DNA from 2 places in the Streptomyces sp. NPDC047130 genome. Region 2 is predicted to be linked to the other one. Evidence: predicted binding sites of a transcription regulator. Region 2 holds the regulator's gene; the other holds the start of a gene.

Region 1 (14,842 bases), on a different contig from region 2:
CGGGCCAGCTGAAGACGGTCTCCACCAGCAGCGCCCCGGTGATCAGTTCGGGCACCCGGGAGCCGATCAGGGTGAGCACCGGCAGCAGCCCCGAGCGCAGCGCGTGGCGCAGCAGCACGGTCCGTTCGGCGAGGCCGCGGGCGCGGGCGCCGCGCACCGGGTCCTCGGCGAGCGCCTCCCCCACGCCCTGGCGGACGTAGAGCGTGAACCAGGGCAGCTGGGAGACGGCCAGCACCCCGGCGGGCAGCACCAGGTGCTCGGCCACCCCGCCGAAGGTCACGTACGACGAGCCGCTGTCGGTGAGCCCGCCCGCCGGCAGCACGTCGAGGCGCAGCGCGAAGAACCACACGGCGAGCAGCGCCAGCCAGAAGACCGGGGCGGCCGAGAGCGTGTACGCCAGCCCGGTGACGGCCCGGTCGAGCAGTCCGCCGGGGCGGCGCGCGGCGAGCACCCCGAGCAGGGTGCCCACCACCACGGCGACGGCGAACGCCACCGCGCACAGCAGCGCCGACCAGACGGCGCGCTCGGCGATCACCTCGACGACCGGCTGCCGCAGGACCGTGGAGTGGCCCAGGTCGCCGGAGAGGGCGGAGGCCAGCCAGTCCCACCAGCGGGCCGTGAAGGACTCGCCCACGCCCAGGTTGGCGGCGAGCCGGTCCAGGGTCTCCTGGTCGGCGGTGAGCGCCGCGTCGCCGGCGTAGCCGCGGACCGGGTCGAAGGGGGAGGCGGCGGCCAGGGCGAAGACGCCGAGGGTGACGGCCAGCAGCAGCGGCACGCCGGACAGGATCCGGCGCAGCGCCAGCCGGGCCATGGCGGCCCAGGGCAGGCGCCGTCGGGCGGCGGTGGGCCGCTGCGCCGCCGCGCCGGTCGTCACGGCGGTCACCCCTGGGGCCGCCAGTCCTCGAGGTTCCACCACGGTCCGGCGCCGAAGCCGTGCTCGTGCGGCTCCACCTGGGTGTTCAGCCCCGAGGAGTCCTCGGTCCGCCAGCGGTCGGCGACGACGTAGAGGTGGTCCAGGTGGGTGAGGAAGGTGTAGCCGGGGTCCTTGGCGAGTTCCTTCTGGAGGGTGTCGTAGGCGGCCTTGCGCTCGGCGGTGTCGCGGGTGCGGCGCGCGTCGTCCAGCGCGCGGTCGACGGCCGGGTTGTCGTAGTGCGGCATGTTGTTGAAGCCGTCGCCGGCCTCGGAGGAGTGCAGCAGCGTGTAGAGGCCGAAGTCGGGGTCGCCGACGTCGCCGAAGCCGGCCAGCACGGCGTCCTTCGCCATCCGCGGCTCGATGACGTCCCAGGTGCCGGACTCGACCTTCACCTCGACGCCGATCTTCTTGGCGTCGCCCGCGTAGGCGAGGGCGAGGTCCTGCCGGACCTTGTCGCCGGCCGGGTAGTACAGGGTGAAGGAGGCACGGCGGCCGTCCTTGGCGCGGACGCCGTCCTCGCCCTCCTTCCAGCCGGCCTCGTCGAGGAGGCGTTCGGCGGCGGCCGGGTCCTGGGCGCGTTCGGTGCCCTTGGCGAACCACTCGTCGTCGACGGGCAGCGGGCCGTAGGCGGGACGGCCGGCGCCGTCGAGGACCTTGTCGACCATGGTGTCGCGGTCCACGGCCAGGTCCAGGGCGCGGCGGACGGAGGTGTCGCCGGTCACCGGGTTGCCGGTGGGCAGGCTGACGGCACGGTAGTCGTAGGAGGTGGCCCGGTAGGTCTTGAGGTCCGCGTCGTCCTTGAAGGTGGCGGCCAGGTTGGGCGGCAGGACGGCGCCGTCGAGGTCGCCGGAGCGCAGCCGGGTGGCCCGCACGTCGTCGTCGGGGACGATCGCCATGGTCACGTTCTTCACGGCGGGCTCGCCGCCCCAGTAGCGGGGGTTGGCCTTGAACACCAGCTTCTCGCCCTTGCGCCAGTCGGCCAGCACGTACGGGCCGGTGCCGATCGGCTGGGTGTTGAACGTGCCGTCGTTGGGGTCCTGCTTCCCGGCGACGTGCTCGGGCACGATCGGCAGCACGGTGCGGGCGGCGAACGGGGCGAAGGGGTACTTCAGCGTGAAGACCACCTGGTTCCCGCCCTCGGCGCGGACGCTCTCCACGGCGGCGAGTTCGCTGCGGCTGGGGTTGTTGGTCTTCTCGTCGAGGACGGTCTCGTAGGTGAAGACCACGTCGGCGGGGGTCAGCGGCTCGCCGTCGCTGAAGGTGACGCCGTCGCGCAGGGTGAAGGTGTAGGTGAGCCCGTCCTCGGAGACCTCGGGGAGGTCCTCGGCGAGGGCCGGTTCGAGGCCGAGGTCGGCGTCGCGGGAGAGGAGGCCGTCGAACAGCTTCGAGTTGCCGTCCTTGCCGTAGCCGAGGAGGGGGCTGAGGGTGTCCGGTTCGGTGGACACGCCGATGACGACGGAGTCGGCCGGAGCCGTGGCCCGGGCGTCGCCGCCGGGCGCGGAGCAGGCGGTGGCGGCGGTGAGGGCGGCCGCGCTCAGCGCGGCGGCCCGGCGTAGTGCCCGGGGCATGGTGGGGGAGCCTCCCATTGACCGTGAGATCATTGCGGTCATCATGTTATTGCATAGGGGTCGCAATAAGGGAGGGGGCCTCGGGAGAACTCCCGGCGTCCAGGAGCGGGCCGCGGGAACGGCGGTCCTGGGAGCGGCGTGCGCCGCCGGTGCGGGGCCTGGGTCGCGGGTGACCCCGGAACCTCAGTCGCGGGTGACCCGGAGCCGGTAGGCGTCGCCGGGGCCCTTGCCGACGACGTTGATCCGGATGCCGTTCTCGCGGTCCCGGAAGCTGTCGCCGGGGGCGAGCGTGGCGTCGGAGAGCTCCGCGTGGACGTTGGGGGACTGGGTGCAGCCCCCGCTGTCCCGCCGGTGGTCGTGGACGGTGATCGGGCCCTGGCCGGTCTCCACGCCCGCCTCGACGCGGTAGACCAGCACGCCGGGGCGGCACACCAGCTCGTCGTTGCCCTCCTGTGTGCGGACCTCGACCGCGTAGCCGGTGTCCTCGTCCAGCGGGAGCACCACCAGCTTGGGGCCGCCCGCCCGGGCCAGCGGGGTCAGCACGTGGTCGGAGACGGAGCCGGCGCGCGCCGCGCAGGCGACCTGGGCGGAGTCCAGCCAGCCCAGCTTCCACTTGTGCCAGCCCATGAGGTCGTTGTTGGCGCCCCAGTCCTCGCTCATGATGTCCCAGTGGCCGGCCGCGCCGCCGCCGTCCTGGGTGTACAGGTCCGGCAGGCCGAAGACGTGGGCGTTCTCGTGCGGCAGGACCCGGTAGCCGGTGCGGTCGTAGGTGCCGGATCCGTCGTCCTGGCGCGAGTAGACGAACGAGGTGTGCGACACGGGGACGCCGTCGGCGACCGGGGCCTCCGAGTTGGCGGCGAACGTCACGGAGAGCACGGTGTCCAGCGCGGACGGGCCGGCGTTCGGGGTGACCAGCACGTTGAGCAGGTCGTACCGGCTGAAGTCGACCTCGGCGTCGGCCTTCTCGACGATGTCCTCGACCAGCCCCCGGTACGCGGGGTCGAAGGGGGCGCCGCGTTCTATCCCGTACTCGTCGAACTCCTTCGGCATCCGCAGCCAGTCCTTCACGGGGGCCTCGGGGCGGTAGTCGAGGCGGCCGTAGGAGCTGGTGCGGAACCAGTCCTGGGTCTGCGGGAAGAACTCGGCGTACCGGTCCATGGCGTCGCCCTCGCCCCGGGCGTCCGGGAAGTCGACCATCAGGGTCAGCGCCCGGACGGTGCCGGTGGCCGGGGAGTAGCCGGAGGGGGTGGGCAGGCCCTCGGACATCTGGGCGTCCAGACCGCCGCTGATCATGCACGGCGCGAGCCCGACGGCGGACCTGGCCGGGGGGACGGGGCCCGCCGCGGTGGGGTCCTCGGCGCGCTGGTTCACCGCGGAGGTGCAGACGGCCAGGCTCAGTGCGCAGACCGCCGCGAGTGAGGCCAGGCGCCGGGCCCGGACGGGACCGGGGGACCCGCCCTCCGGTATGGAGCGGCGGTACGCGCTGCGTCCCATGCTCGGCCTCCCACTCCACGCGACCGGTCCGTCGACCGGGCCGCACCCTTCCGCTCACCCTGTGCCGGGGCATCGGCCGCCGCCCGCTGGAAGGGGCCGGTCGGGGGTTTTCGCGGCGAAGAGGTTTGGGGCGGGGCGGGGTGAGGCCGGGTGAGGCCTGGGCGGTGGCGTGGGAATGCCCGGCAGCGGGGCGTGGGTGCCCGGCAGGGGTGCAGGCGGGGGTGCAAGCGGGACGGCGGACGTGACCGGGTCCCGCGTACGTACGACGGAGCCCAGGGACGGTGGCGCGCAAAAGGGCCGGGCCCCGAGCGCCCAGGGGGGGGAGAGGACGCCGAGGCCCGGCTGGCGGGACCCGATGCCGGGGGGAGTGCACCGGGGCCCGGTTCTGGAGGGGCGGCCCGAAGGGGCCGGCCCCATTGTTGTGCCCGCGTTGGACCCGGGTACGCCGCCCGTGAGGGTCCGTTTTCCGCCGTTACGCCGAGACCGTCAGGCCGCTGCGTCGAACCCGGTGTCCCGGGCCAGCTTCTTCAGTTCCAACAGCGCGTGCTTCTCGATCTGCCGGATCCGCTCACGGGTGAGGCCGTGCTCCTTGCCCACCTCTGTCAGCGTACGCTCCCGGCCGTCCTCGATGCCGTAGCGCATCTTGATGATCGAGGCCGTGCGCTGGTCGAGGTGGTTGATCAGCTCGTCGAGCTCCTCGCTGCGCAGCAGGGTCAGCACCGACTGCTCCGGCGACACCGCGGAGGTGTCCTCGAGCAGGTCGCCGAACTGGGTCTCGCCCTCGTCGTCCACCGACATGTTCAGCGAGACCGGGTCACGCGCCCAGTCCAGCACGTCCGTGACCCGCTCGGGGGTGGCCCCCAGCTCCTTGGCGATCTCGGCGGGCTCCGGCTCCCGGCCGTGCTCGCGGTTGAACTCGCGCTGCACGCGCCGGATCCGGCCCAGTTCCTCCACCAGGTGGACGGGCAGGCGGATGGTGCGCGACTGGTCGGCTATGGAACGGGTGATGGCCTGACGGATCCACCAGGTCGCGTAGGTGGAGAACTTGAAGCCCTTGCGGTAGTCGAACTTCTCCACCGCGCGGACCAGACCGGCGTTGCCCTCCTGGATCAGGTCCAGCAGCGGCAGTCCGCTGCGCGGGTACCGGCGGGCGACCGCCACCACCAGACGCAGGTTGGACCGGATGAAGACGTCCTTGGCCCGCTCGCCCGCTTCCACCAGGGTCTCGAGCTCCTCGCGGCTGGCGTCCACCTTGGACTCCGCATCGCCGTCGAGGATCTGCTGGGCGTAGACGCCTGCCTCGATCGTCTCGGACAGCTCGACCTCCTTGGCGGCGTCGAGCAGCGGCGTACGCGCGATCTCGTCCAGGTACATGCCGACCAGGTCGCGGTCCGCGATCTCGCCGCCATGGGCGCGAACGCTGCGTGCCGCGTCGGACGTCCCGCCGGAGGTGGCGGACTTGCGACGGGCGACGGCACGGGTTGCCATGCGTGTGCTCCCTAACGATGGTGGGCGGGCGGTTTCGTACTGATGGACGCCGGCCTCCCGGGTGGTCGTCGACCACCCCCGGCGGGCTCGGCGCGACACTGAAGCTGTGAGCCTCACTGTCACCGGGTGCCCGGCATCCGTGGGATACAACGACCGGAATCGGGACAGAATTCCCGCCGGGTCCGTCTCTTCGGCCGGAGATGCAGTACCCTGCCCGCCTGCAACCTGGAGGCGGAGGGGCACGGTGCGTGGCGAAGCGCAGGTCAGGGCCGGTGACGACAGGGACCTCGCGGGCCTCACGGACATCTACAACCACTACGTGTGTGAGACGCCTTACACCTTCGACACGTTGCCCTTCACGTCCGAGGAACGACGTTCCTGGCTCGCCGGGTATTCCCTCCGGGGTCCGCACCGCCTGATGGTGGCGGAGGACGGCGCGACCGGGAAACTGCTCGGCTACGCCACCTCCGGCCGGTTCCGCCCGAAGCCCGCCTATCTGAGCTCGGTCGAGTGCACGGTGTACCTGGCTCCCGACGCCACCGGGCGCGGCGTGGGCGCGCTGCTGTACGAAGCGCTGTTCGAGGCGCTGGCCGCGGAGGACGTGCACCGGGCCTACGCGGGCATCGTCCCGCCGAACGAGCCCTCCGAGAGGCTGCACCGCCGGTTCGGCTTCGAGCCGGTCGGGGTCTTCCGCGAGGTGGGCCGGAAGTTCGGCCGGTACTGGGACGTGGCCTGGTTCGAGAAGACGCTCTGAGCGGCGGGCCGCGGGTCCCGTCGGCCCGGACCGCTACGGGCCGACGCGCCGCTCCATGGCCGCCCGCGCCGCCGACTCCGTCGGGTAGACCTCGCACATGTGGCGCCCGTCGGGCGTCGCCGTGTGCTCGACCTCCCACAGGGAGGCCCGCCGCCCGCCCGGGAGCAGGAAGGCGTGCTCGTAGAGGGACAGGCACACCCCGGTGCCCGTCCGGCAGGGCGGGCCGAATGCCTGGGAGATCTCGTGCGCGTAGGCCGTGCGCAGCGCGGAGGTCACCTCGGGCCCGGGCCGGTCCGGGTTCTCCGCGCGCCGCATCAGCCGGCGCAGGTGGTCCGCCGAGTCGTCCGGCGCGTACGGCGGGTCGAAGCCGGCCGCCGGGGGGAGCCGCAGCGGCGGGAGCCGCAGCGTGTCCAGCGGTGCCAGGACCGGCTCGTCGGCGGGCAGCGGCAGCCGGGCGACGGCCGCGGACAGCTCCTCCTCGTCCGCGTAGACCTCGTGCCGCGGCCCCCCTGGGGCCGTGTTGTGGACCAGCTCCCACAGGGTCAGCACCGAGCCGTCGCCGAGTAGCCAGGTGTGACGGTGGGTCTCCCGGTAGAGACCCGCGCTGTGGTGGGCCGACTGCAGCGAGCCGTCGTACGCCAGCGCGGAGCACAGCCGGCTCAGGACCTCGTCCGGCAGTTCGAAGGAGTTCAGGGCGCGGCCGAGGAGCCGTTCCAGATGCTCCTCCGGATACGCCGCCGTCTCGTACGGAACGCTCAAGGGTGCTCCCAGCGTCGCTGCTTGTCACCTTGTGGGTGCATACCGTAGCCCCTCCGTCGGACATCATGTCCGGGAACCGAGAAAACGTACGGTTGTAGAGACGCCGGACCGGGGGTCCGGGTTGCCTGCCGCCGGGGGCGTACGCCGGTCGTAGTCTGGACGGATGAGTTCCTCCTCCGACGGCGCGTCCTCCGAACCCCGCGACGACAGCCGGGACGCCGACGACGGTCGGGCCCCCGAGGGCACCGACGGCACCGACGGCCCTCACGGCACCGACGGCCCTGACGGCACCGACCGCGACGACCGGGCCGAGCCGCGTGCGCCGAAGGCCGCGCTGGTCTTCGACGACCCGCTGGACCAGCAGAGCTCGGACGACACCGACCACGGCTGGGGCGAGCGCTCCCGCGGCGGGGACGCCGCCGCCGACCTCCGCCGCTTCCTCGACGAGAAGCCGCCGCACCACCTCTGACCCCGGGCCGCTCACGGCCCGCCCCTGAGCGCCACCGCGAGCCGGTCCTCCGGCGCCGTGCCCAGCAGGCGCACCGCGGTGGGCCGGGGCACGGAGAGCACCACGAGCGCCCCGCCCGCCGTGTCCACGCCCCCTGATCCAGGCGTCAGGGCGACCCGGGCCTCCCGCGCCAGCACCCGAGGACGCCCCTGAGGACCCGCGGCGATCACGTCGACCAGGTCCCCGGCGCGCAGCATGCCCGCGACGGCCGGATCGGCGAGCCGTACCGGCGCCCGCACCCGGGGCGGCCCGGCCGGCGGCGGGACGCCCCCCGGCCGGGCGTGCGAGGCGGAAGAGGCGGTCGGTGAGGCCGGAGCCGTGGGGCCGGGGGCCAGGGCGGTCACCGCCGCCGCCGTGAGCACGGCGGCCGCCACCCGGGGCCAGGCCCGGGCCGGCCGGCCCGTACCGAACCGGCCACCGGTCACGCGCAACGGGGCGAACGGGGGGACGCTCCCGGGCGCGGGCACTCCTCCCGGCCCGTACCACCGCGGGGCGGCCGGGAGAGCACCGGTGCCGGAGGGAAGAAGCGGAAGCCGGACGGGCGAGGACGCCTCGGCGGACGTCCCGGCGGACGTCCCAGAGGATGCCCCGTCGAAGGGACCGAAGTACTCGTTCATGGCCCCAGCCTGACCGCTGTCGTCAAGGTCTGCTGAGGCCTGTGGACGGCTTACCGGCGCCGTTGTCCACAGGTCACCCGGGAGGGTTACGGCAGCGCGAACCCAGGGTCCGCGCCGCCCAGCGCCCGGGCGCAGAGGCAGGTCCGCTGGTCCGTCGCCGGAAGCGCCGCCACCAGGTCGAAGAGGACGTCCCGCAGGCGGCCCACATTGGCCGCGAACACCCGCAGCACCTCCTCGTGGGAGACGCCCTCGCCGGTCTCCGCGCCCGCGTCCAGGTCCGTGACCAGGGTCAGCGAGGTGTAGCAGAGTTCCAGTTCACGGGCGAGCGCCGCCTCCGGATGGCCCGTCATGCCGACCACCGACCAGCCCTGGGCGGCGTGCCAGCGGGACTCGGCGCGGGAGGAGAAGCGGGGCCCCTCGACCACCACGAGCGTGCCCCCGTCCACCGCCTCCCACTCCCGGCCGCGCGCGGCCTTCAGCGCCAGCGCGCGTCCGGCGGGGCAGTAGGGGTCGGCCAGCGAGACGTGGACGACGTGGGGGACCGTGCCGTCGGGCAGCGGGAGGCCGTCGAAGTAGGTGTGGGCGCGTGCCTTGGTGCGGTCGACGATCTGGTCGGGGACGAGCAGCGTGCCGGGACCGTACTCCGGGCGCAGCCCGCCGACCGCGCAGGGGCCGAGGACCTGCCGGACACCCAGGGAGCGCAGTGCCCAGAGGTTGGCGCGGTAGTTGATCCGGTGCGGCGGCAGGTGGTGCCCGCGGCCGTGCCGGGGCAGGAAGGCCACCCGGCGGCCGGTGACCTCGCCGACGAACAGGGAGTCGCTGGGCGGCCCGTAGGGCGTCTCCACCGCGACCTCGGTCACGTCCTCGAGGAACGAGTAGAAGCCGGACCCGCCGATCACGCCGATCTCGGCGCTCACCGTGTTCACCATGGCCCGCACCCTAGGGCCTCGGCCACGGCGGGGAACAGGCCCGAAACCGCCGCCCGCCCCCACCACGCCGAACCGCGCCGCCGACCGGACCGCCGACATGCCGAAGGCCCCGCGCGGCCTCGGTGGAGCGAGGACGCGCGGGGCCCGTAACGGCGTGCGTCAGGCGGCCGAGCTGCTGCTCGACGAGGCCGTGGAGGCGGAGGCCGTGGACGTCGACGACGAGGTGGACGTCGACGAGGCCGAAGAGCTCGAGCTCGAGCTGGAGCTCGAGGAGGCGGTGCCGGACGTCGCGGCCGGCGAGCTGCTGGACGACGAACCGCGGCTGTCGTTGCGGTAGAAGCCGGAGCCCTTGAAGACGATGCCGACGGCCGAGAACACCTTCTTCAGGCGGCCCTGGCAGTTGGGGCACTCGGTCAGGGCGTCGTCGGTGAACTTCTGCACCGCCTCGAGGCCCTCGCCGCACTCGGTGCACTGGTACTGGTAGGTCGGCACTGTCTTCCTCCTGGCACTCTCACTCAATGAGTGCTAACGACGATCCATCTTGACGCATTCCCGGCCGTCAGTCCACTGCCGCACCCCGTCCGGTGACCGAAACCACTGCCACCGGACGACAACCGAACGGCGCCCGAACGAAAAACCGGCCGTCAGCCGACCAGCCGCACGCGTCCCACGAGCACCCTCACCACGCGTCCCACGAGCACCTCACCACGCGGCCCACGGGACCGTCACCGGGCGGCCCCGGACGTGCCCAGCCAGCCGGCCAGCTTGCCGCCCCGGGCGACCGCCCGCAGCCGCCGCTCGGCGGCGTCCTGCACCCGGTCGGTGGCGACCACCAGCAGCTCGTCGCCCCGCTGGAGCACCGTGGTCGGCGACGGGACGAAGGAGTCGCCGCCCCGGACCACCAGGGTCACCGAGGCGCCCTCCGGCAGCCGCAGCTCGCTCACCTCGACGCCGTGCATGCGCGAGTCCCGGTCCACGGTCAGCGACAGCAGGTGCCCCCGCAGCCGCTCCAGCGGCGCCGACTCGATGCCCAGGTCGGCGGCCTCGTTGTCGTCGCCCAGCCGCAGCTTGCGGGCCAGCCAGGGCAGTGTCGGGCCCTGGATCAGCGTGTAGACCACGACCAGCACGAAGACGATGTTGAAGATCCGCCGGCTTCCCTCGACCCCGCCCACCATGGGGATGGTGGCCAGGATGATGGGCACCGCGCCGCGCAGCCCGGCCCAGGACATCAGCGTCTGCTGCCGCCAGTGCACCCGGAAGGGCGACAGGCAGGCGAACACGCTCAGCGGTCGCGCCACCATGGTGAGGACCAGGCCGATGACCAGCGCGGGCAGGATGTCGTCGCCCAGCTCACGCGGGTTGACCAGCAGTCCGAGCAGCACGAACATGCCGATCTGCGCGATCCAGCCCAGCCCGTCCGCGAAGCCGCGGGTGGCCGGATGGTGCGGCAGCCGGGCGTTGCCCAGCACCATCGAGGCCAGGTAGACCGCGAGGAATCCGCTGCCGTGCGCCATCGCGCCCGCCGCGTAGGCCGTCACCGCCATCGCCATCACGGCGATCGGGTAGAGGCCGGAGGCGGGCAGCGCGACCCGGCGCAGCCCCCAGGCGCCCAGCCAGCCCACCGCGAGGCCGACGGCCGCGCCGATCGCCAGCTCCATCGCCATCTCGGCGAGCAGCAGGTACCAGTGCTCGACCGGTCCGGCCGTGGAGAAGGAGACGACCAGGATGACCACCGGGGCGTCGTTGAAGCCGGACTCGGCCTCCAGGGTGCCGGTGATCCGGGACGGCAGCGGTATGCGGCGCAGCACCGAGAAGACCGCCGCCGCGTCGGTCGAGGAGACCACCGCGCCCACGATCAGCGCCTGTCGCCACTCCAGCCCGACCAGGTAGTGGGCGGCCGCGGCGGTCACCGCGACGCTGATGGCCACGCCGGCCGAGGCGAGCACGGCGGCGGACGGCAGCACCGGTTTGATCTGCCCCCACTTGGTGCCGAGTCCGCCCTCGGCGAGGATCACGACCAGGGCGGCGTAGCCGATGACCTGGGTCAGCGCGGCGTTGTCGAACTCGATGCCCGCGATGCCGTCGGACCCCAGCGCGATGCCGATGCCGAGGTAGATCAGCAGGCTGGGCAGTCCACTGCGCGAGGACACGCGCACGGCGGCCACCGCCACCAGGAGGACGAGTGAGGCGCCGAGCAGAAGCTGGTTGAGGTGGTCGACAGTCAGTGGCGGCCTTCCCTTCCCTCCGAGACGGGCGAATCCGGGGTGCGCGAACAGGTGTGCGCCGAGCGGTGAGCGCGCCGAGCGGCGAGCGCGCCGAGCGGTAAGTCTTTCGTTACCTTACCTAACTCTTGACGCTTTCTTGACGCGCTTCCGCACATCCACCGCCCTCCGGTCCGCCGCGCGACGCCCCGGCCGGGGCTCGCACCGGGACGAAGCGGACACCCCGCTCGCCCGATGCCACGGGTTCACAGACGCCGCGTCAAGCCGCCGCGCCCCGTGCGCCTATCGTTGCTCCAGCGCGACGACGGGCTCCGCCGCCGCGCCCAGAACTGACCACCGCCCGCCCCGCCGCTCGCGTGAGGACAGCAAGGACAGCGATGCCCCCCAACACCACCGCCTCTTCCGGTCAGCAGCCCGGCAGGTCCGGCAGGAAGAAGGGGCGCAAAGCCCGACTCCTGGTCCTGCTCCTCGTCCTGGCGCTCATAGGCGGCCTGGTCTACGGCGGGTACTGGACGGTCAGCACCGTCCGTGCCTCGTTCCCGCAGACCAGCGGTGCGCTGACCCTCAAGGGCCTGTCCGGCCCGGTGGAGGTGCGGCGCGACGGCCAGGGTGTGCCGCACGTGTACGCCGACTCCGAGGAAGACCTGTTCATGGCGCAGGGCTTCGTCCAGGCGCAGGACCGCTTCTACGAGATGGACGTCCGCCGCCACATGACCGCGGGCCGCCTCTCCGAGATGTTCGGCGCGAGCCAGGTCTCCACCGACGAGTTCCTGCGCACCCTCGGCTGGCGCCGGGTCGCGCAGCAGGAGTACGACAAGAAGCTGTCGGCCTCCACCAAGAAGTACCTCCAGGCGTACACCAAGGGCGTCAACGCCTACCTGGACGGCAAGGCGGCCGACGAACTCTCCCTCGAGTACGCGGCGCTGGCGCTCACCGGCGACTACGCGCCCGAGCCGTGGACCCCCGTCGACTCGGTGGCCTGGCTGAAGGCGATGGCCTGGGACCTGCGCGGCAACATGCAGGACGAGATCGACCGTTCGCTGCTCACCAGCCGCCTCGACGCCGAGCAGATCGCCGACCTGTACCCGGGCTACCCGTTCGAGCGGAACAAGCCGATCGTGCAGGAGGGCGCCTACTCCGGGGCGACCGGCACCTGGGACCAGAACGCCACGGCGACCGAGGGCGTCCAGGGCGGCGCGGCGGCCGGCCTGCCGGGCGTCCCGGCCGAGGACGCGGCCGGGCTGCAGTCGCAGCTCGCCGGGCTCTACGGCGCGCTGGAGGAGCTGCCCATCGCGGTCGGCGTCAACGGCAACGGCATCGGGTCCAACTCCTGGGTGATCTCCGGCGAGCACACCGTGGGTGGCGCCCCGCTGCTCGCCAACGACCCGCACCTGTCGCCCGCGCTGCCCTCGGTCTGGTACCAGATGGGCCTGCACTGCCGCACCGTCTCCGAGACCTGCCGGTACGACGTCTCCGGGTACACCTTCTCCGGCATGCCCGGTGTGATCATCGGCCACAACCAGCAGATCGCCTGGGGCTTCACCAACTCCGGCGTCGACGTCAGCGACCTGTACCTGCAGAAGATCAGCCCCGAGGGCTACCAGTACGACGGCAAGACGGTCCCGTTCCGGACCCGCGAGGAGACCATCAAGGTCGCCGGCGGATCCGACAAGAAGATCGTCGTCCGCGAGACCAACAACGGGCCGCTGCTCTCCGACCGTGACGACGAGCTGGTCCAGGTCGGCAAGAAGGCCGGCGTCGACTCCGGTTCGCCCGACCGGGGCGACGGCTACGGCGTCTCCCTGCGGTGGACCGCGCTCGACGCGGGCCGCACCATGGACGCCGTCTTCGCGATGAACACCGCGGAGGACTGGGAGGACTTCCGGGCCGCCGCAGAGCTGTTCGAGGTGCCCTCGCAGAACCTGGTCTACGCGGACCGCAAGAACATCGGCTACCAGCTGCCGGGCCGCATCCCGGTCCGTGCCGAGGGCCACGACGGCTCGCTGCCGGCGCCCGGCTGGGACTCCGGCTCCCGCTGGACCGGCTGGATCGACCAGGACGAGCTGCCCTACGAGTACAACCCGGACCGCGGCTACATCGTCACCGCCAACCAGGCCGTCGTCGACGAGGAGAAGTACCCGTACCTGCTCACCGGCGACTGGTCCTACGGTGCGCGCAGCCAGCGGATCAACGACCTGATCAAGGCGAAGACCGAGGGCGGCGGGAAGATCTCGACCGAGGACATGCGCGAGATGCAGACGGACAGCAGCAGCGAGATCGCCAAGCTGCTGGTGCCCGAGCTGCTGAAGATCGACCCCGAGGACGAGGACGTCCGCGACGCGCAGGAACTGCTGGAGCACTGGGACCGCACCCAGACGCCGGACTCGGCGGCGGCCGCGTACTTCAACGCGGTGTGGCGCAACCTGCTGCGGCTGGCGTTCGGCAACAAGCTGCCGAAGGAGCTGCGGGTCGAGGGCCAGTGCCTGTGGGTGGAGCCGGTGAACACCACCGGGCCCGCGGACGAGGCCGACAAGGTCCGCGAGTGCGGTCAGCGCAGCGCCACGCAGGCGCAGCCGGACGGCGGCGACCGGTGGTTCGAGGTCGTGCGCGAGCTGCTGGACGAGCCGGACAGTGCCTGGTGGACCACCGGCGAGACGGCCAGCGGGCGGCCCTCGGCGGACAACCGTGACGAGCTGCTGCGGCGGGCGATGATCGACGCGCGCTGGGAGCTGACCGCGAAGCTGGGCAAGAACATGGACACCTGGAGCTGGGGCCGGCTGCACACGCTGTACCTCAAGAACCAGACCATGGGCACGGCCGGTCCCGGCTTCCTGCAGCACATGCTCAACCGCGGGCCCTGGGAGCTGGGCGGCGGCGAGTCCACCGTCAACGCGACCGGGTGGAACGCGGCCGGCGGGTACGGGGTGGTGTGGGTGCCGTCCATGCGGATGGTCGTGAACCTGGGTGACCTCGACAAGTCGAAGTGGATCAACCTCACGGGGGCGTCGGGGCACGCGTACAGCTCGCACTACACGGACCAGACGGACGCGTGGGCGAAGGGCGAGCTGTACGACTGGGCGTTCACCGAGGCCGCGGTGAAGCGGGCCACGAAGGACACCCTCACCCTCAACCCGTAACCCGCCCGCCCGTTCCCGCCCCTTCTCCCTCCCTTCCCTTCTCTTCCGTCCCCTCCACGGGGCGGCTCCCTCCCGGGGAGCCGCCCCGTCGGCCTTTCCCCAGGGCGGCCCTGGAGATGGCGGATGCCGTGCGGTCAGGAGAAGTGGTGGAGGGCGGAGGGGGTGAGGGCGGTGGTCACGGGGCGGTCGTGGGGGTCGGCGGGGACGGTGTCGCGGAGTTCCGTGTCGTGGAGGAGGACGACCAGCGCCGGAGCCGCACCCGCCGCGTCGAGGCGGGCGAGAACCCGGTCGTAGGAACCGCCCCCGCGGCCCAGCCGCATCCCGCGGCGGTCCACCGCGAGACCGGGCAGCAGCACCACGTCCGCGTCGAGGACCGCGTCGACCCCGGCCCGCGGACCCCCCGGCTCCAGCAGCGTCATCCGCCCCGCCCCCAGCGGGACCTCCACCAGCGAG
Region 2 (14,842 bases):
GCGCGGTGGCCCGCCACTTGGCGAGCGCCTTGGCCCCCCGCTCGCCGCGCCACTGGGTGATGCACCGGGCCGCCGCCCAGGGGACGATCGCGTCCACCCCGGTCTCGGTCATGGTCTCCACGGCCAGCTCTCCCCGGTCGCCCTTGGGCAGCGCCTGCACCACGGTGATCCGCGGGCTCGGCACGGGCTCCTCCCGCACCTCGGCGAGCCCGCCGACGAGCAGCCGGTCCTTGCCCTCCGCGGCCTGGACGACGCCCTCGGCGAAGCGCCCCCGGCCGTCGGTGAGCACCACCGCCTCGCCGGGCCGGAGTCGCTTCACCGACACGGCGTGCCGGCCCTCGGGCCCCTCCAGCAGGAACGTGGGCCCGCCGGGGACGAGCTCGTCGACGACGAAGACGGGGGCGGTCACGGCGCCTCCTGGTGCGGTGGAACGGGGTGGGCGGTCGGAGAGGGTACGTCGGGGTGGGCGATCGGGGCGGGGACCACGGGGGGGGAACGACCGGGAGCCGCCGCGGCACGAGGTCCGCGACGGCTCCGGTGCGGGGCGCCTCAGCGCCCGTTGAACGCGTCCTTGAGGCGGGAGAACAGGCCCTGCTGTCCGGGCTGGAACTGCCCGGTGGGCCGCTCCTCCCCGCGCAGCTTGGCCAGCTCGCGCAGCACCCGCTCCTGCTCCGGGTCCAGCTTGGTCGGCGTCATGACCTCGACGTGGACGATGAGGTCGCCGCGTCCGCCGCCGCGCAGGTGGGTGACGCCGCGCCCGTGCAGCGGGATCGACTGCCCGGACTGGGTGCCCGGCCGGATGTCGACCTCCTCGTGCCCGTCGAGCGTCTCCAGCGGCACCTTGGTGCCGAGGGCCGCCGCGGTCATCGGGATGGTGACCGTGCAGTGCAGGTCGTCCCCGCGGCGCTGGAACGTCTCGTGCGGCAGCTCGTGGATCTCGACGTAGAGGTCGCCCGCCGGGCCGCCGCCCGGGCCGACCTCGCCCTCGCCGGCGAGCTGGATCCGGGTGCCGTTGTCCACACCTGCCGGGATCTTCACGGTCAGCGTCCGGCGCGACCGGACCCGGCCGTCGCCCGCGCACTCGGGGCACGGGTTGGGCACGACCGTGCCGAAGCCCTGGCACTGGGGGCAGGGCCGCGAGGTCATGACCTGGCCGAGGAACGACCGCGTCACCTGGGACACCTCGCCGCGGCCGCGGCACATGTCACAGGTCTGCGCGGAGGTGCCGGGCGCGGCCCCCTCGCCGTGGCAGGTGTTGCACACCACGGCCGTGTCGACCTGGAGTTCCTTGGTGGTCCCGAAGGCCGCCTCGGTGAGCTCGACGTCCAGCCGGATCATGGCGTCCTGGCCGCGGCGGGTCCGCGAGCGCGGTCCGCGCTGCGAGGCCGTGCCGAAGAAGGCGTCCATGATGTCGGAGAAGTTGCCGAAGCCGCCGGCCCCGAAGCCGCCCGCGCCCGCGCCGGCGCCGCCGGCCTGGGAGAGCGGGTCGCCGCCGAGGTCGTAGACCTGCTTCTTCTGCGGGTCCGAGAGCACCTCGTAGGCGGCGTTGATCTCCTTGAACCGCTCCTGCGTCTTCGGATCGGGATTGACGTCCGGGTGCAGCTCGCGCGCGAGCCTCCGGAACGCCTTCTTGATCTCGTCCTGGGACGCGTCGCGGCGTACGCCGAGTACGGCGTAGTAGTCCGTGGCCACTTACGACTCCGCCAGGATCTGTCCGACGTACCGTGCCACTGCGCGTACTGCTCCCATCGTTCCCGGGTAATCCATGCGGGTCGGTCCGACCACGCCGAGCTTGGCGACTGCCTCGCCGCCCGAACCGTAGCCCACCGACACGACGGACGTGGAGTTGAGCCCCTCGTACTCGTTCTCATGACCGATACGGACGGTCATGGCCGAATCCTTCGCCTCGCCAAGGAGTTTGAGGAGCACGACCTGCTCCTCGAGGGCCTCCAGGACGGGCTGGATGGTGAGGGGAAAGTCATGTGTGAAGCGGGTCAGATTGGCGGTGCCGCCGATCATCAGCCGCTCCTCGGTCCGCTCGACGAGCGTCTCCAGCAGGGTGGAGAGCACCGAGGAGACCGTGCCGCGGTCCTCCGGGTCGAAGGCCTCCGGCAGGTCCTGCACCAGCTGCGGAACGTCGGTGAACCGGCGTCCCGTGGTCCGGCTGTTGAGCCGGGCCCGAAGGTCGGCCAGGGTGTTCTCGCCGATCGGGGCGGGGCAGTCGATCATGCGCTGCTCGACCCGGCCGGTGTCGGTGATCAGCACCAGCATCACCCGGGCCGGCGCGAGCGCCAGCAGCTCGACGTGCCGCACCGCCGAACGCGTGAGCGACGGATACTGGACGACCGCGACCTGGCGGGTGAGCTGCGCCAGCAGCCGCACCGTGCGGGCCACCACGTCGTCGAGGTCGACGGCGCCGTCCAGGAAGTTCTGGATGGCCCGCCGCTCGGGCTGGGTCATCGGCTTCACGTCGGCCAGCCGGTCGACGAAGAGCCGGTAGCCCTTGTCCGTGGGGATCCGCCCCGCGCTGGTGTGGGGCTGGGCGATGTAGCCCTCCTCCTCCAGCGCGGACATGTCGTTGCGCACCGTCGCGGGGGACACACCGAGGTTGTGCCGCTCGGTGAGGGCCTTGGAGCCCACCGGCTCCTCGGTCCCGACGTAGTCCTGGACGATGGCGCGCAACACCTGCAGCCTGCGTTCACTCAGCACCGCGCACACCTCCGGATGTCGGCTCCGCCTCACCGCTTCTGCCCCTTGCGTCGACTGGCACTCTGCCTTCGCGAGTGCCAGTCGTCCTCAGCCAGTGTACGGCCGGGGGGTACGGCGCGGGCAAGGGCGGTCGCCGTGCGGTCCCGATAGCGTCGCCCCATGAGCGTGACCTGGGAAGCCCCTGGTGGGTGGGAAGACCTCGGCTGGGAACCGCTGGCCCCCGGGGTGGGGCGGCTGCGGCTGCCGGTGTGGGACTGCACGGTGGGTCTGGTGGCGGGTGCCGAGGGGGCGCTGCTGGTGGACGCCGGTTCGAGTGTGGCGGAAGGCACGCGGATCCGCCAGGAGGCCGAGGAGCTGCTGCGGGCGGGACACCCGGCGCCCGGTCCCGAGGGCACCGGGCGGGGCTCCGGGCGGCGGGTGACCCATGTGGCGCTCACCCACCCGCACTTCGACCACGTGCTGGGCGCCTGCGTCTTCGCCGGGGCGGAGGTCTTCGCGGCGGTGGGCGCGGGCGCGCCGCTCACCTCGGAGGACGGGCGGGACGCGCTGCGGGCCGACGCGGTGGCCAACGGGCTGACCGCGGGGGCGGCGGACGGCGCGCTGGAACTGCTGACCGCGCCGGGGCACGAGGTGCACGACGACCACGTGCTGGACCTGGGCGGCGGCGTCCGGCCGCTGCTGGCCAACGTGGGGCCGGGGCACACCGCCTACGACCTGGCGGTGCTGGTGCCCGGACCGCGCCCGGTGGTGTTCTGCGGCGACCTGGTCGAGGAGTCCGGCGCCCCGCAGGCCGGCCCGGACGCGGTGCCCTCGCGCTGGGCGGCGGCGCTCACCCGGCTGCTGGAGCTGGGCGGCGAGGACGCGGTGTACGTGCCGGGGCACGGGGCCGTGGTGGACGCCGCGTTCGTGCGGCGTCAGCGCGAGGAGCTGTCCCGGAGGTTCGGCACGGCCTGGTGAGGCGGCGCGGGGGCCGGTCGCGAGGGCGCGAGGGCGTGTCGCGTACCCACCGGTCGCGATTTCTCCTATCGTCGGCCGAATGCGCCAGTACTCCGCCGACCTCACGCCGCCGTGGAAGAAGCCGAAGCCGGTGCCCGAGGTGCCGGCGGAACCCGGCCTGGTCGTCGAGGACCCGGCCACCGGGTTCTGCGGCGCCGTCGTCGGCTGCGAGGCCGGCACGGTGACCCTGGAGGACCGGCACGGCAAGCACCGCGTGTTCCCGCTGGCCCCGGCCGCCTTCCTCCTGGAGGGCCGCCCGGTGACCCTGGTCCGCGCCGCGGCGGGCGCCCCGCGCCGCCCGGCGCGCACCGCCTCGGGCTCGGTGGCCGTGCCCGGCGCCCGGGCCCGCGTGGCCCGCGCGGGGCGGATCTACGTCGAGGGCCGGCACGACGCCGAGCTGGTCGAGAAGGTGTGGGGCGACGACCTGCGGATCGAGGGCGTGGTCGTGGAGTACCTGGAGGGCGTGGACGACCTGCCCGCCGTGGTCGCCGAGTTCGCCCCGGGCCCCGACGCGCGCCTGGGCGTGCTGGTGGACCACCTGGTGCCCGGCTCCAAGGAGTGGCGCATCGCGGAGGCGGTCACCAGCGAGCACGCGCTGGTCGTCGGCCACCCGTACATCGACGTCTGGGAGGCGGTGAAGCCGTCCGCCCTGGGCATCGACGCCTGGCCCACGGTCCCGCGCGGCCAGGACTGGAAGACCGGCGTCTGCCGCGCCCTCGGCTGGCCCGACAACACCGGCGCCGCCTGGCGCCACATCCTCTCCCGCGTCCACGGCTGGAAGGACCTCGAACCGGAGCTCCTGGGCCGCGTCGAGGAACTCATCGACTTCGTCACGGCCCCGGCCGGGGCCTGACCCCGCCGAGCACGCGGCCCGTCCGTGGCGAGGCCGCTCAGTCCACCAGGTCCCGCACCACCGCGTCGGCCAGGAGGCGGCCCCGGAGGGTCAGCGCGGCGCGGCCGGCGGCGTAGGACTCCTCGCGCAGCAGGCCGTCCGCGAGGGCACGGTCCGCGGCGGCGCGGCCGGCCGGGCGCAGGAGGTCCAGCGGGACGCCGTCCACCAGCCGCAGCTCCAGCAGGATCCGCTCCACGCGCCGGTCCTCGGCGGAGAGCAGTTCGCGCCCCGCCCCCGGCGAGCGCCCCTCGGCGAGCGCCGCCGCGTAGGCGCCGGGGTGCTTCACGTTCCACCACCGCACGCCCCCGACGTGGCTGTGCGCGCCGGGCCCGGCGCCCCACCAGTCGGCGCCGCGCCAGTACAGCTCGTTGTGCAGGCAGCGGGCCGCGTCGGAGGTCGCCCAGTTGGAGACCTCGTACCAGTCGAACCCGGCCGTCGACAGCATCTCCTCGGCGATCAGGTACCGGTCGGCGTGCACGTCGTCGTCGGTCATCGGGACCTCGCCGCGCCTGATGCGGCGGGCCAGCCCGGTGCCCTCCTCGACGATCAGCGCGTACGCCGAGACGTGGTCGGGCCCGGCGCCGAGCGCGGCCTCCAGCGAGGCGCGCCAGTCGTCGTCGGTCTCGCCGGGGGTGCCGTAGATCAGGTCGAGGTTGACGTGGTCGAAGCCGGCCGCGCGGGCCTCGGCGACGCACTCCTCGGGGCGGCCGGGGGTGTGGGTGCGGTCCAGGATCCGCAGCACGTGCGGCCGGGCGGACTGCATGCCGAAGGAGATCCGGTTGTAGCCGCCCGCGCGCAGCTCGGCCAGGTACTCCGGGCCGACGGACTCAGGGTTGGCCTCGGTGGTGACCTCCGCGTCCTCGGCGAGGCCGAACTCCTGGCGGACCGCGTCCAGCATCCGCACCAGGTCGCCGGCGGCCAGCAGCGTGGGGGTGCCGCCGCCGACGAAGACGGTGCGCACCGGGCGGGGGTCGTCGCCCAGCACCTTGCGGGCCAGGCGGACCTCCTCCGCGAGGGTGTCCGCGTAGTTGTCGCGGGAGGCCAGCACCCCGCCGCTGCCGCGCAGCTCGGTGGCGGTGTAGGTGTTGAAGTCGCAGTACCCGCAGCGGGTCGCGCAGTACGGGACGTGCAGGTAGAACCCGAGAGGGCGCGCGGGGGCGCCCTTGAGGGCGGAGGCCGGCAGCGAGCCGTCGGAGGGGACGGGTTCGCCGTCGGGAAGAGCGGAAGGCATGGGGTCCATTGTCCCCCACCGCCGCGGCGTCCCGGGAGGACCGGACGGGACCCCGGGAAGACCGAACGCCCCGGCCTCCGGACCGCCTGGGGAAGGCGGCGCGGGGGCCGGGGCGCTGAAAAGGGTGCCGGGTCCGTACCCGCGTGGCGAACGCAGGCCGCGTACGGACCCTGGGTGCCGGTCGGGAGCGGATGAGAGAGGGCCCGCTCTGGGTCCTTCCGGCGGTCGTTCAGTCGTTCAGATCACAGAACGAACCGAGGTGGTTCAGCCCTGGAGGCCGGCGACCTTGGAAGCAAGCGCCGACTTCTTGTTGGCGGCCTGGTTCTTGTGGATGACGCCCTTGGAGACGGCCTTGTCCAGCTGACGCGCGGCGGCGCGCTGGTACTCGGTCGCCTTCTCGACGTCACCCGCGGCGGCGGCCTCGCGGGCCTTGCGGATCGCGGTCTTCAGAGAGGACTTGACGGCCTTGTTGCGCAGCCGGGCCTTCTCGTTGGTCTTGTTCCGCTTGATCTGGGACTTGATGTTCGCCACGAAGGAGCCTTTTCAGGTTCTTGGCACACGGGGGCGGACCCCGGGGGCCGTGTGATTTTCTTGGGTGAGCCTCCCCGCACGGAACCCGGGCAGAGCCCGGGCACAGGGCATGGAGACACAGCGACCCAGGCTAGCAGTCGCCCGAGGAGCGGCCCAAACCCGTCACAGGGGCCGGGCCGTGGGACGATGGAGGCTACGTACAGATCCGACCCGAGGCATAAGGCGCCTCAAGAGACAGGACCCTGCGTGCCCGCGACCCCTAACAATGTGCCCGAGCCGAGCCGTACCGACCCGGCTCTGATCCGCAACTTCTGCATCATCGCGCACATCGACCACGGCAAGTCCACGCTCGCCGACCGGATGCTCCAGCTGACCGGCGTCGTCGAGCAGCGGCAGATGCGCGCCCAGTACCTCGACCGCATGGACATCGAGCGTGAGCGCGGCATCACGATCAAGTCCCAGGCGGTGCGTCTGCCGTGGGCCCCCAACACCGGGGACCAGCAGGGCACGACGCACATCCTGAACATGATCGACACCCCCGGGCACGTCGACTTCACCTACGAGGTGTCCCGGTCCCTGGCGGCCTGCGAGGGCACCATCCTGCTCGTCGACGCCGCCCAGGGCATCGAGGCCCAGACCCTCGCCAACCTGTACCTGGCGATGGAGAACGACCTCGCGATCATCCCGGTGCTGAACAAGATCGACCTGCCGGCCGCGCAGCCCGAGAAGTTCTCCGAGGAGCTCGCCAACCTGATCGGCTGCGACCCCTCGGACGTGCTGAAGGTCTCGGCCAAGACCGGCATCGGCGTCGAGGACCTGCTGGACCGGGTCGTGGAGCGGATCCCCGCGCCCGTCGGCGTCAAGGACGCCCCGGCCCGCGCGATGATCTTCGACTCGGTCTACGACTCCTACCGCGGCGTGGTCACCTACGTCCGTGTCATCGACGGCCAGCTCAACAAGCGCGAGCGCATCCGGATGATGTCGACGGGCGCCACCCACGAGCTGCTGGAGATCGGCACCAACTCGCCCGAGATGCTGCCGGCCGACGGCCTGGGCGTCGGCGAGGTGGGCTACCTGATCACCGGCGTGAAGGACGTCCGCCAGTCCAAGGTCGGCGACACCGTCACCACGCTGAACAAGGGCGCCACCGAGGCGCTGGGCGGTTACAAGGACCCGAAGCCGATGGTGTTCTCGGGCCTGTACCCGCTGGACGGCTCGGACTACCCGCTGCTGCGCGACGCGCTGGACAAGCTCCAGCTCAACGACGCGGCGCTGGTCTACGAGCCGGAGACCTCCGCGGCCCTCGGCTTCGGCTTCCGCGTCGGCTTCCTGGGCCTGCTGCACCTGGACGTGATCCGGGAGCGCCTGGAGCGCGAGTTCGGCCTGGACCTGATCGCCACCGCCCCGAACGTGGTCTACCGCGTGGTCATGGAGGACGGCAGCGAGCACGTCGTCACCAACCCGAGCGAGTTCCCCGAGGGCAAGATCAACGACGTGTACGAGCCGGTCGTGCGGGCCACGATCCTCGCGCCGTCGGAGTTCATCGGCGCGATCATGGAGCTGTGCCAGACCCGCCGCGGCACGCTGCTCGGCATGGACTACCTCTCCGAGGACCGCGTCGAGATCCGCTACACGCTGCCCCTCGCGGAGATCGTCTTCGACTTCTTCGACCAGTTGAAGTCCAAGACCCGCGGCTACGCCTCGCTGGACTACGAGCCCACCGGCGAGCAGACGTCCAGCCTGGTCAAGGTGGACATCCTGCTGCACGGCGACAAGGTGGACGCCTTCTCGGCGATCACCCACAAGGACGCCGCGTACGCCTACGGCGTGCGGCTGGTCGCCAAGCTGCGCGAGCTGATCCCGCGGCAGGCGTTCGAGGTGCCCATCCAGGCCGCCGTCGGCTCCCGGGTGATCGCCCGCGAGACGATCCGCGCCATCCGCAAGGACGTCCTCGCCAAGTGCTACGGCGGTGACATCTCGCGTAAGCGGAAGCTGCTGGAGAAGCAGAAGGAGGGCAAGAAGCGGATGAAGATGGTGGGTTCCGTGGAGGTCCCCCAGGAGGCCTTCATCGCGGTGCTGTCCAGCGACGACAGCGCGTCCTCGGGCAAGGGCAAGAAGTAGGCCGGAACCGGCCGATGCGCCGGCCCGGCGTCACCGGAGGGGCCCGTCGTGTGTTCACGGCGGGCCCCTTCGGCGTTCCCGGGCCGGGAGAACTGCGCAAATGCCTGCCCGTAGCCTCTTACATACCGCCGGGTCGGCCCTTACCCTGATGCCCTGCTCGCCAGTTACTCGTGAGTTAAGACAGTCAAGACAGTTGCGACAGTCAAGACAAGAACGCGCGAGGCCCTTGCGGGCGCGATACCAGCCAGCCCGACCACCAGCCAGCCGCAAACCAGCCAGCCGCACCAGCAGCCGTCAGTAGTGGCCGAGCCGGCCGCACGCACTGCCGCGGGCCCCGGAGGATGTCGTGAGCGACACACAGACCCAGATCGATAACCGTCCGCCGAGTGTGGCGAACCTGTTCCTGGAGCGCGTGGAGGCCACGCCCGAGGCCGAGGCGTACCGCTACCCCGTACCGGCGTCCTCCGGGCAGGGCCCCGACGAGTGGCGGTCGCTCACCTGGAAGCAGGCCGCGGACCGCGTCTTCGGCATCGCGGCCGGCCTGATCGACCTGGGCGTGGGCCCGGAGGAGCGGGTGGCGCTGGCCTCGGCCACCCGTGTGGAGTGGATCCTCGCCGACCTCGGCATCCTCTGCGCGGGTGCGGCCACCACCACGGTGTACCCGTCCACCAACGCCGAGGAGTCGGCGTTCATCCTCTCCGACTCGGACAGCAAGGTGCTGATCGCCGAGGACGCCTCGCAGGTCGCCAAGGCGCTGGAGAAGAAGGCGGAGCTGCCCTCGCTCACCCACATCGTGGTCGTCGACGCCCAGGGCGTGGAGACCGACGACACGGTCCTGACGCTGGAGGACCTCGAGCGGCGCGGTACCGCGCTGCTGGAGAAGTCCCCCGAGGCGATCAAGGAGCGGGTCTCCGCGATCACCAAGGACCAGCTCGCCACCCTGATCTACACCTCCGGCACCACCGGCCGCCCGAAGGGCGTGCGCCTGCCGCACGACAACTGGGCCTACATGGCCAAGGCGATCGCCGCGACCGGCCTGGTCACCACGGAGGACACGCAGTACCTGTGGCTGCCGCTGGCGCACGTCTTCGGCAAGGTGCTGCTCTCCAGCCAGGTCGAGACGGGTCACGTCACCGCGGTCGACGGGCGCGTCGACAAGATCATCGAGAACCTGCCGGTGGTCCGCCCGACCTACATGGCGGCCGTCCCGCGCATCTTCGAGAAGGTCTACAACGGTGTGGCCGCCAAGGCCCGGGCGGGCGGCGGCGCCAAGTACAAGATCTTCCGCTGGGCGGCCGAGGTGGCCCGCGAGTACGGCAAGGTCACCCAGGAGAACTACCGCCGCACCGGCAACGCCACCGCGCCGTTCACGCTCTCCCTCAAGCACGAGATCGCCGACCTGCTGGTCTACAAGAAGATCCGCGAGGCCTTCGGCGGCAACCTGCGCGCCTGCGTCTCCGGCTCGGCGGCCCTGGCCCCGGAGATCGGCTACTTCTTCTCCGGCGCGGGCGTGCACATCCTCGAGGGCTACGGCCTCACCGAGTCCTCGGCCGCCTCCTTCGTGAACCCGGGCGAGGCCTACCGCACCGGCACGGTCGGCAAGCCGCTGCCCGGCACCGAGGTCCGGATCGCCGACGACGGCGAGATCCTGCTGCGCGGCCCCGGCATCATGCAGGGCTACCACAACCTGCCGGACAAGACCGCCGAGGTCCTGGAGGAGGACGGCTGGTTCCACACCGGCGACATTGGCGAGCTCTCCACCGACGGGTACCTGCGGATCACCGACCGCAAGAAGGACCTGATCAAGACCTCCGGCGGCAAGTACGTCGCCCCGGCCGAGGTCGAGGGCCAGTTCAAGGCGATCTGCCCGTACGTCTCCAACATCCTGGTGCACGGCGCCGACCGCAACTACTGCACGGCGCTGATCGCCCTGGACGAGGCCGCCCTGATGGGCTGGGCCGCGGAGAACGGGCTGGCCGGCAAGTCGTACGCGGAGGTCGTCGCGCACGCGGAGACGGTGGCCATGGTCGACGGCTACGTGCAGCGGCTCAACGCGGGTCTGCAGCGCTGGCAGACCATCAAGAAGTTCCGGCTCCTGCCGCGTGACCTGGACGTGGAGCACGGCGAGATCACCCCGAGCCTGAAGCTGAAGCGGCCGGTCGTCGAGCGGGAGTACGCCCACCTCATCGAGGAGATGTACGAGGGCGCCCGCGAGGCCTGACCCGCCCGCACACGGCGGCGGGGCCGCAGGGGAACGCCGCAAGGCCCCCGCTGCGGCCCCGCCGCCGTTCACGTCCTCCCCGCCGGGGGCTTGCTTGCGCGGCGCCGCGCGCCCGGCGTGATCCTCAGCCCGCCGGACCACGCCACCGCACCGGCCGGACTCCCGCACTTCCCGGCCGGGGCCGCCGCGGCTCCCGCCCAGGACCATCGCCGCTCCCGCCGAATGCCGTGGCCCCCACCCAGGCCACCGTGAGTCCCACCGGAGCCGTCGCGGCTTCCCCCAGGACCGTCGCGCTCCCGCCGGGCTGCCGTGGCTCCCGCGGGCTCCGGGCGGGGCCATCGTGGGTCCTGCCGGGCCTGCCGCCGCCCGCGCGGCTCCCGCCGGACCACGCCACCGCACCGGCCGGGTTCCCGCACTTCCCCACCGGGGCTGCCATGACCCCCGCCGGGGCCGTCGCGGCTCCCGCCGAATGCCGTGGCTCCCGCCCAAGCCACCGTGGGTCCCGCCGGATCGTCGTGGGATCGCGTTCGGGTCGTCGTGGCTCCGGTTACGGGCGGGGGGCCTGGGGGCGGGCCGCGCGGGCGATGACGTGGACGGCCTTCTCGAGGGCGTACGCGGGGTCGTCCCCCGCTCCCTTCACCGCCGCGTCCGCGTCGGCGACGGCCCGCAGCGCCACGGACACCGCGTCCTGGGACCAGGTCCGGGCCTGCCGCTTGACCACGTCCACCTTCCACGGCGGCATGCCCAGCTCGCGCGCCAGGTCGGCCGGACGGCCACCGCGCGCGGACAGCAGCTTGCCGATGCCCCGCACCCCCTGGGCCAGCGCGCTGGTGATCAGCACCGGCGCGACGCCCGTGGACAGCGACCACCTCAGCGCCTCGAGCGCCTCGGCGGCCTTGCCCTCGACGGCCCGGTCGGCGACGGTGAAGCTGGAGGCCTCGGCACGGCCCGTGTAGTACCGGCCCACGACCTCCTCGTCGATGGTGCCGTCGATGTCGGCGACCAGCTGGGAGGCGGCGGAGGCCAGCTCCCTGAGGTCGCTGCCGAGGGCGTCGACCAGCGCCTGGCACGCCTCGGGGGTGACGGACCGCCCGGCGGCGCGGAACTCGCCGCGGACGAAGGCGAGCCGGTCGCCCGGCTTGGTCATCTTCGGGCAGGCGACCTCGCGGGCCCCCGCCTTGCGGGCCGCGTCCAGCAGGCCCTTGCCCTTGGCGCCGCCCGCGTGGACCAGCACCAGGGTGATCTCCTCGGCGGGCGAGCCGAGGTACGCCTTGACGTCCTTCACGGTGTCGGCGGAGAGGTCCTGCGCGTTGCGGACGACCACGACCTTGCGCTCGGCGAAGAGCGAGGGGCTGGTCAGTTCGGCGAGGGTGCCGGGCTGGAGCTGGTCCGGCGTGAGGTCGCGGACGTCGGTGTCCGCGTCGGCGGCGCGGGCTGCCGCGACCACCTCCCGCACGGCGCGGTCGAGGAGCAGGTCCTCCTGGCCCACGGCCAGGGTGACCGGCGCGAGGAGATCGTCGTGAGCTGTTTTCCTGGCCATCCGCTCCAGCATCCCACGCGCCGCCGACAGCCCGGCCGGGGTCCGGTCAGGGCTCCTCGCGCCAGCCGTCCCACTCGGCGGCGTACTCGTCCAGGGCGGCGGGGTCCAGTTCCTCGTCCTCGTCGGCCAGCACGACCAGCCACTGGGCGTCCTCGGCGTCGTCCTCGCCGGCGAGCGCGTCCCGCACGATCCGCGGTTCCTCGTCGACGCCGAACCGCTCGCCGAGCGCCTCGGCCGCCTCCTCCGCGGCCTCGCGGTCGGGCAGCACCAGCACATGTCTCACATCGTTCACGCCGACATTTTGCGGCACGCCCCACCGGGCCCCCGTGGCACCCCCGTCCTGGCTCGTGGGGGCGAGCTAGCCCTTGGGGACGATCTGGACGTCCAGGTCGATGCGGATGCTGGGGCCGACCACCGCGATCCCGCGGGCGACCATGGCCTGCCAGCTGACCGTGAAGTCGTCACGGTGCAGCTCCGTGGTGGCCCGGCAGGCGGCACGGGTCTCCCCCTCCAGGCCGGTGCCGACGCCCAGGTACTCGGTCTCGAGGGTGACGGTGCGGGTGACGCCGTGCAGCGAGAGGGCGCCGACCACGTTCCAGCGGCCACCGCCCTGGTGCACGAAGCGGTCCCCGTAGAACTCCAGCGTCGGATAGTTGGCGACGTCCAGGAAGTCGGCGGAGCGCAGGTGGTCGTCGCGCATCCGGACGTTGGTGTTGATGGAGGTGGCGTCGATCACCACGTGCATGGCCGACTCCTCCATGCGCTCGCCGATCCGCAGGGCGCCCGCGAAGTTGTCGAACCGGCCGTGGACCCGCGCCAGCCCGATGTGGCGGGCGGTGAAGCCGATGGTGGTGTGGCTGGGGTCGATCTCCCAGTCCCCGGGCCCCGGAAGCTCCGGCGGCGGGGCCAGGTGCAGCCGGATGTCGCCCAGGGAGGCCAGCTCGCCCTCCACCACCTCGACCGACGACCGGTGGGGCAGGAAACCCTCCGCGGACACCGCGACCGTGTACTCGCCGGGCGGCACCGTGGCGACGAAGCTGCCGAACGGGTCGGTGCCGCCGCCCACCGCCTTGCGGCCGTGCGAGTCGGTCAGGGTGAACGCCACGTGCGGGACGACGTCGTCCACCAGGTCGAGCACCCGGCCGGCCACCACGCCGGCCCGGGCGGGTATCCGCAGCCCCGCCAGCGGTCCGGCGTCCGTCGTCGTGGTCCTCCGGCTGCTCAACCAACGACCGATCATGATCGGTGACACCCCTGTTCGTTATTTCCGCGTGACAGAAGCATTCGATCACTATCGATGCCTTCTGAGCAAAAATGTGCGTGGCGTGAAGGTTGCGTAGAAGAGCCACTTTGTGTTACCCGGGGTTGCCGGTCACGTCGGTCACGTCGGTCCCGTCACGTCGGTCCCGTCACGTCGGTCCCGTCACGTCGGCCCGGACGCGGCGACCCGCAGGGCGCCGTTCCGGCCGGTGACGGCCAGCGCGCCGTCCCGGTCGGTGCGCAGCACCCGCGCTCCGCCGGCCTCCAGCGCCGCCACGGTGGACGGGGCCGGATGACCGTACGGGTTGTCGCGGCCGCAGCTGATGAGCGCCAGCCCGGGCGCCAGACGGCGTATCAGTTCCGGGTCCTGGTGGGCCGAGCCGTGGTGGGCGACCTTGAGGACGTCCACGCCGCCCCGCTCCGCGAGGAGGGGGGAGGCGGCGAGCGCCCGCTGGGCCGGGGGCTCGAGGTCCCCGAGCAGCAGCAGCCGCAGACCGGCCGTCCGCACCAGCAGGGTGACGCTGGCGTCGTTGGGGTTCGCCGCCACGCCTCCCCCGCCGGCCTCGGGCCACACCACCCGCCACCGCAGCCCGTCCCCCACCCGCCTCTCCTGTCCCGCGACCGCGGAGGTGACGGGGACCCGCGCCGCCGCCGCGGTCCGGTGGACGAACTCCGCCTGGTCGGCGGGTTCGGCGTGCCCGGTGGCGGCGATCTCCGCCACCGCGCGGCCCCGCAGCACACCGGGCAGCCCCGCCACGTGGTCGGCGTGGAAGTGGGTGAGCAGGACGAGGGGGACGCGCCGCACGCCGAGCTCGGCCAGGCAGCGGTCCACCGGCCGGGGCTCGGGCCCGGCGTCGACCACCACCGCCGTGCCGGGGCCGGCGTTGAGCACCAGCGCGTCGCCCTGCCCGACGTCGCAGACCACCATCCGCCAGTGCGGCGGCGGCCACCCGGTGACCAGGCGGGTCAGCTGCGGCGGCCGCAGCACCGCGACGGCCAGCAGCAGTCCGCACCCGGCGCAGAGCAGCGGGCGCCGGGGCAGCCTCCGCAGGACGGGCAGCGCCGCCACGGTGACGGCGGCCAGGAGCGCGGCCCCGCCCCATCCGTCGGGCCAGTCGACGCCCGCGCCCGGCAGGCCGGCCCCGGCCCGCGCCACGTCGACGACCCACCCGGCGGGCCACGCCGCGATCCCCGCCAGGAACTTCGCCACCGGTATCGCCACCGGCGCGGTGAGCAGGGTGGCGAAGCCGAGGACGGTGGCGGGGGCGACGGCGAACTCGGTGAGCAGGTTGCAGGGGACGGCGACCAGGCTGACCCGCCCGGAGAACACCACGACCACCG

The links. Region 2 encodes HrcA, which represses chaperone genes, less so after heat shock. Its sites were predicted from a motif close to TTNGCACTCNGNNNNNCNGAGTGCNAA; they were not measured.
Region 1: the regulator HrcA is predicted to act here: its motif matches at 9,533-9,559, upstream of ABZ836_RS23940 (FmdB family zinc ribbon protein).

Annotation. Positions count from the first base shown of each region.
Region 1 covers NZ_JBEYUK010000023.1:45,036-59,877, forward strand. The annotation lists gene ABZ836_RS23895 (ABC transporter permease) at 1-811, opposite strand, end outside; gene ABZ836_RS23900 (ABC transporter substrate-binding protein) at 880-2,523, opposite strand; gene ABZ836_RS23905 (M6 family metalloprotease domain-containing protein) at 2,665-3,975, opposite strand; gene ABZ836_RS23910 (sigma-70 family RNA polymerase sigma factor) at 4,462-5,463, opposite strand; gene ABZ836_RS23915 (N-acetyltransferase family protein) at 5,708-6,217, shown strand; gene ABZ836_RS23920 (DUF6227 family protein) at 6,251-6,976, opposite strand; gene ABZ836_RS23925 (hypothetical protein) at 7,140-7,445, shown strand; gene ABZ836_RS23930 (hypothetical protein) at 7,457-8,101, opposite strand; gene ABZ836_RS23935 (S-methyl-5'-thioadenosine phosphorylase) at 8,188-9,030, opposite strand; gene ABZ836_RS23940 (FmdB family zinc ribbon protein) at 9,190-9,522, opposite strand; gene ABZ836_RS23945 (potassium/proton antiporter) at 9,756-11,306, opposite strand; gene ABZ836_RS23950 (penicillin acylase family protein) at 11,630-14,389, shown strand; gene ABZ836_RS23955 (5-formyltetrahydrofolate cyclo-ligase) at 14,524-14,842, opposite strand, start outside.
Region 2 covers NZ_JBEYUK010000002.1:494,723-509,564, forward strand. The annotation lists gene ABZ836_RS04795 (16S rRNA (uracil(1498)-N(3))-methyltransferase) at 1-409, opposite strand, end outside; gene dnaJ (molecular chaperone DnaJ) at 550-1,692, opposite strand; gene hrcA (heat-inducible transcriptional repressor HrcA) at 1,693-2,709, opposite strand; gene ABZ836_RS04810 (MBL fold metallo-hydrolase) at 2,869-3,666, shown strand; gene ABZ836_RS04815 (DUF3097 domain-containing protein) at 3,746-4,558, shown strand; gene hemW (radical SAM family heme chaperone HemW) at 4,596-5,828, opposite strand; gene rpsT (30S ribosomal protein S20) at 6,093-6,359, opposite strand; gene lepA (translation elongation factor 4) at 6,606-8,480, shown strand; gene ABZ836_RS04835 (long-chain fatty acid--CoA ligase) at 8,827-10,701, shown strand; gene holA (DNA polymerase III subunit delta) at 11,249-12,241, opposite strand; gene ABZ836_RS04845 (hypothetical protein) at 12,288-12,533, opposite strand; gene ABZ836_RS04850 (YceI family protein) at 12,600-13,481, opposite strand; gene ABZ836_RS04855 (ComEC/Rec2 family competence protein) at 13,665-14,842, opposite strand, start outside.